DNA from 2 places in the Bacillus sp. PK6-16 genome. Region 2 is predicted to be linked to the other one. Evidence: riboswitches for the same ligand, from Rfam matches in the RefSeq annotation. Region 2 holds a riboswitch; the other holds the start of a gene.
The links. Region 2 has a riboswitch for thiamine pyrophosphate ahead of tenA (thiaminase II). Riboswitches for the same ligand answer to the same signal wherever they lie in the genome.
Positions count from the first base shown of each region.

Region 1 (3,209 bases), 1.4 Mb from region 2:
AAGTCCTAAAATTTTATGTGTAATTAATCTATCAATTTTTTCTGAAAAAGGAATTTTTCCTTCTTTCTCATGCTTCATAACATTTGTTTTTAACTTTTCAATATACGCTTCACGAGTTTTGTAAATGTGCTCTTCTAACGTACAATCAAGTTTTCCTTCTAAGCGAGATCGAATGGCTATGAGTTCCTTATAAATTGGTAATGCTTTCATTTCTTTTTCTACTACTTCGTTATTGCTTAAAAATTGAAGTGCTAACCATCTCGGATGCTCGTAATTCGCTGTCTCTAAAAGAGCAATTACTTCTCCAATTCCTTCATCCATTTGTACACCATATGAAATAAGGAATGGCTTTTTCTCTTGTTTGTTATTTTCTTTAAGAGTCGTAAGCAGTTCTTCACAGCCTTTTCCACTTCTTGCAACAACAGGAACGACTGTTACACCTAATAGCTCTGATAATCGTTTTACATCAATGACAATTCCTCTTTGCTTCGCCACATCAACCATGTTTAAACCAATTGAGACTGGCTTACCAAATTCAAGTAACTGCAACGTTAAATGCATATTTCTTTCAAACTGCGAGGAATCTACGATATTTAACATATGATTAAATTCTTCTGTTAATAGAAAGTTTGTTACAACACCTTCATCACGTGAAACTGGATTTAAATCATAAACACCTGGTAAATCAATTAATGTTCCTTGTCTATCTTTTAATTTACCAACCTTCTTTTCTACTGTTACACCGCTCCAGTTTCCTACATACTCATAAGAACCAGTAAGTGCATTAAATAATGATGTCTTCCCTGTATTCGGATTCCCTAGCAAAGCTACCTTATTCACGCTAATTCCACCTTTATCATTTTCGCGTCACAATGACGAATACTAATTAACTGTCCACGACACTCCAATGTACAAGGACCTTTGAACATCGCTTTCTGTTTCAGGCGAAGTTCGCTTCCTTCAGCAAGACCGAAAGCAGCTAGTCTACGCTTTAATAGCTGATCTAAAGACTGAATACTTTTTACTAACACTTTCTCTCCAATTTTAATATCTACTAAGCTCATAACCTTCCCCCTCAGAAGAGAATGATAATTATTTTCAAAAAAATTATACCACACTCAATTTCTCTTGTACTATACCCTTTTGCTTCATATTTATTAACATTTCGCTACAATTCTATTTCAATTATTGTCATACTGTATTCGTTTGCCATTCTCATCCATTTCGCTTACAATAAACAATAGCAAATAAAGAATCTCGTTATCACTGGGGGAGCCATGCCGCTGAGAGGGAACACTTCGTTCCGACCCTTCGAACCTGTTAGTTAATGCTAACGCAGGGATTGTGCAAACGTCCGAAATACATACCTCATTTTTATTTACGTATTTCGTATCCTCCTATGATATCTATTCTTTTTTGTATAACTTGGATTTAGGGGGAGACAACATGCGTAACACCAATTTACAAGCGATGATCGAATCTGCTATTCTTGCAGCCTTCGCCTTGGTCATCGACATTTTACCACTTTCAATAAAAATATCAGCAACAGGCGGTTCCATTTCATTTGCTATGATTCCTATTTTTATTATCGCATACCGCTGGGGCTTCAAAATGGCTTTCTTAGGGGGCCTAATTTGGGGATTATTACAAATTGTCGTAGGCGATGCCATTATCGTCACACCAATTCAAGTACTAATTGAATACTTTGTTGCTTTTGCATTCATTGGATTTGCTGGTTTATTCTATCGTCCAATTCAAAAAGCACTTTTAACTTCCAATGATAATAGCGAAGAGCAATCAAATTTAGGTAGCCGTAAAGACAAACCTTCATCAAAACCAAACCAAGGAAAGAAAGTAATTGGATACATTATCGTCGCTACTTTTATCGGTAGTCTAGCTCGTTACTTCTGTCACTTTATCGCTGGTATCATTTTCTGGGGACAATATGCACCAAAAGGCCAATCGGCTTTCCTATATTCTTTAATATTTAACGGTAGTACAATGATTGGTTCCTATATTCTATGTACTGTTTTACTTATATTTTTATTTATCACTTCACCACGCTTATTCAAAAGCATCAGTGCTTATCAAATGAATACACAAAAAAAGGGCGCTTAATGAGCGCTCTTTTTTCATATCGTAATATCAATTAAAAATACAATAAATGCGCAAAAGAAAATAAATACCATTATACTTAGCCAATTGCTATGCACGGTTCATCGACTCCTTACATAACCTCATATTCTAAACAAATTATACTGATTAAAAATAAAGATTAGGTAAAGATAATATGAAAATAAATTAAAAAAGCGTAAATCATATTATTTACGCTTTTTTCGGTAAATAGAAGTAAAATAACACACCATTTTCTGTATTTTCTGCCCCATATTCAGCATCATGTAGTTCTAAAATATTCTTTGAAATGGCAAGCCCAAGCCCCGTCCCACCTTGTGAACGCTGACGAGCTGTATCCACGCGATAAAAACGATCCCAAATTTTATCTAATTGCTCTTCTTCAATATGAGTACCTTTATTTTCAATGCACACTTTTATACGATTCTTCTCATCTATTGTAGAAATAATAATATCCTCTTTATTTGGTGTATATCGTATAGCATTCGTAATGAAGTTCACGATGACTTGTTCAATCCGGCCTTGATTTGCAATCACTTCAAATGAACATATATTTTTATGAACATGAAGTTCTTTTTTCTCTATTTCCACAGATAGATGTTCACATATATCTTCAATTACTGTATCAATATAAAACGAATCCTTTTTCATTTTATATGTACCAGATTCAAATTTAGCTAACTCAAGCATATCCAAAATTAACGTATCCATTTTGTCTACTTCTCTCTCCATTGCCTGAAAATAATACTCTTTTTTATGTTCAGCTACCCCGTCTTTTAAAATAGAAATACAGCTTTTCATAATACTTAGCGGTGTTTTTAATTCATGTGAAACACCAGAAATGAATTCTTTTCGCGTCTTTTCTAACTTTCTTTCCTTTTCAATATCTTCTTCTAACTGTCCAATATGCGAATGGAGTTTATTTGATAGCACATTAATATTTTTCGATAAATCCCCAATTTCATCTTTTGAAGTAATCGGTATTTTTTCTGTGAAGTCTAAATGCGCTATTTTCTTTGTTGTATCATTTATTTTCAATAATGGCTTTGCAATTTGTTTTGAGTAATAGAACGAAG
Region 1 covers NZ_CP096511.1:671,948-675,156, reverse strand. The annotation lists gene feoB (ferrous iron transport protein B) at 1-840, opposite strand, end outside; gene M1D66_RS03390 (FeoA family protein) at 837-1,064, opposite strand; TPP riboswitch at 1,259-1,360, shown strand; gene M1D66_RS03385 (energy-coupled thiamine transporter ThiT) at 1,447-2,118, shown strand; gene M1D66_RS03380 (sensor histidine kinase) at 2,326-3,209, opposite strand, start outside.
Region 1: another riboswitch for thiamine pyrophosphate. It lies ahead of M1D66_RS03385 (energy-coupled thiamine transporter ThiT); the one in region 2 lies ahead of tenA (thiaminase II).

Region 2 (3,209 bases):
ATACAATGTTTGTATTGTAAATGATTAAACAACAGATTAAACCTAAAAAGGCTACGTATTCAATTATAAGAGGTATATTGCGTGGCATACAATTTACCTAACTAAATATGGCAGTGGATTTACTGCATTTGTTTTTTCAAAATTCCATTCTCCATTATGTAATTCAAAATGAAGATGTTGCCCGTATGAATGACCTGTGTTTCCCATATGACCTATTAATTGTCCAGTTTGTACTTGATCACCAGCTTGTACAGTGCGATCCTTCATATGAGCATAAACAGTTGTATATAATTTCCCATTGATTTGATGCGCAATGAAAACAACATTGCCATAGCTAGCTGAATAATAAGATTTCACAACTTTACCTGCAGCAGCAGCTTGGATAGAGACGTTTCCTGGAGCGGCAATATCTATACCATAATGCATTTGTTCCCAGCGTATATCAAAGGTTGAGCTAATTCTTCCTTGAGCGGGGAATTTGAAAGCAGCTGGAATTGATGAAGGCTGATCTGTTTTAGCTTGTGGTTGATTTTGTACTACATAGTGTTTTGCTACATATCCGTATCCTGTGCCAAAACGAATTTTATACCAAGTACCTACAGTTTCTACTACTTGTACTTGTGTACCGTTTTGTAATGAACCGAGTAGAGCGCTACTTGTACTAGCGGTGCTACGTACATTTAGATTAGGTGTTGCAACAGTATATTTTGTATTATTTTGAACGGTGATTCCTTTTACTAAGGGTTGTGAACCATTAGAGATGAATGCTTTTTGTACGTAACCTGTTTGGCCATTATGTGATATTTTATACCATTCGCCTTGATCTTCTTGAACGGTAATAAACTTACCATTTGGTAATACATCTAAAATGGAAGATTCTAAATTAGGTTCAGAGCGAACGTTTAATGCATTAGCATTAACGATGTATTGATCATTAGATTGAAGTTTGTTTTTTAGTAAAATAGCATCTTTTTGTACATAACCTACTTTATTATGAACAGATACTTTATACCAACCATTAGTTGTTTCAAGGATGTTCACTTTTGTATTAAAGCGAATTGTATCAATTGATGTGCTTTTTACGTTATCTTCTGTATGTAATGCTACTTGATTGACTTTGACATACCCAGTTTTAATATTAGATAATTGTTCAGCGTTTGCTTTTTGTACATTTGTTTCACCCATAGAAGGAAGTAAAGAAGCAATCGCTACAGTAGTTGCTGTTAAAGCAGTAGCTTTCATATTCATGGAATAGAGACCTCCTCTAGTTGTATAGTTGTAATTTTATTATAGTATAAAGATATGATATAGTGGGGGTATTCACATAAATGTAATATGAAATCAATATAAAAATAAATTTTTTGAGGATAATGATTCCTTTTTATACAATTAATCGGGGTTTTATTTTCTAAAATAGAATGTATGTATTATATAATTTTGATATTATGTTGATAATTAAGAAAATTAAAAAAGTTGATGATGTCTTATTAGGGTGTTATACTAACAGTGATAATTTTATAGTTTGCTAGGAGAGCTGGTGTTGCCAGCTGAGAGTAGGCCGTAAGCCTTTGATCCTTTTTATTACCTGATCTAGATTATGCTAGCGTAGGGAAGCAATTCGGACACTAACAATGAGTCCCCGTTTCTTTGCGTATAGAAACGGGGCTTTTTTATTTGAAAATTTCATATTGAAACCACTAGGGGTGCTTGACTTGCTGAGAGAGGAATAATCCTTAACCCTTACAACACCTGATCTAGGTAATACTAGCGAAGGGAAGTGGAACATCGAATAAATGTATAACTTTATTTGCTGTAACCACTTCTTATATATAGAAGTGGTTTTTTATTTAGATACATATATTGAAAGGGGATAGAGAAATGAAATTTTGCGATAGATTATTAGAAACTGTGCAACCGGTTTGGGAGATGAGTCATAATCATCCGTTTGTAGTGGGGATGGGAGATGGCACGTTAGAAAAAGATAAATTCCAGTATTATATTATTCAAGATTATTTATATCTGCTAGATTATGCAAAGTTATATGCGATTGGTGTTGTAAAAGCAACGAATCCACAAGTAATGGGAAAGTTCGCTGAACAAATTGATGGAATATTAAATGGCGAAATGACAATCCATAAACAATATGCAAAAAGACTTGGAATTTCTATAGAGGAGATAGAGTCTGCGAAACCATCTGCTAAAAATTTAGCTTATACAAATTACATGATGTCTGTATCTCAAAATGGCACACTTGCGGAATTAATAGCAGCGCTTCTTCCATGTATGTGGAGCTATTGGGAAATTGGAAAGCGTTTAAATGATATTCCTGGAGCAAGAGATCATGAGTTTTTTGGTGAGTGGATTCAAGGATATAGTTCGGAAGAATACGGTAATCTTTGTATTTGGTTAATAGATTTATTAAATGAAATGGCAGTTGGAAAGTCTGAGAAAGAACTAGAAAGATTAGAGGAGATCTTCTTATATTCCAGTCGATTTGAATATTTATTCTGGGATATGTCCTATCGTAAGGAGATGTGGGGATTTGAGGAGCAAGAACATACTACAGTTTCATAATGTTTCTTTTCATTACGATGAGAAACCAATCATCCATGAATTAAATGCTTCTATACATGAGAAAGAGTTTGTCAGTATTATCGGACCGAGTGGATGTGGGAAAAGTACTTTATTTCGCCTTATTACAGGTCTAGAAAAGGTAAGTATTGGACAGATAGAACTGACAGAAACAAAGCACCATCCTGTAGGATATATGCCGCAAAAAGATATGCTTTTGCCGTGGAGAACAATTATTGAGAATGCTGCCCTGCCGTTAGAGTGCCAAGGTGTACAGAAGAAAGAAGCAGAAGTAAAGGCAAAGGAACTGTTACATAAATTTGGTTTGCAAGGGTATGAGACAAAATATCCGAAAGATTTATCTGGTGGTATGAGACAACGTGTATCTTTTATTCGAACTTTATTAACAGGCGGGGAGATATTGCTGTTAGATGAACCGTTTAGTGCGTTGGATGCTTTAACGAAGACCTCTTTGCAAGAATGGTTGTTTGAACAATGGCAAGAGTGGGAAAAAACAATTTTATTCATTACTCATGATGTTGAAGAAGCGTTATTTCTTTCAAACCGAGTTCTAGTAGTGGAACAGCAGCCGATAACGACTTTGACTGAACGGACTGTACCGCTTGATCATAACAGAA
Region 2 covers NZ_CP096511.1:4,563,462-4,566,670, reverse strand. The annotation lists gene M1D66_RS23480 (hypothetical protein) at 1-88, opposite strand, end outside; gene M1D66_RS23475 (SH3 domain-containing protein) at 94-1,248, opposite strand; TPP riboswitch at 1,518-1,629, shown strand; TPP riboswitch at 1,690-1,793, shown strand; gene tenA (thiaminase II) at 1,879-2,574, shown strand; gene M1D66_RS23465 (ABC transporter ATP-binding protein) at 2,543-3,209, shown strand, end outside.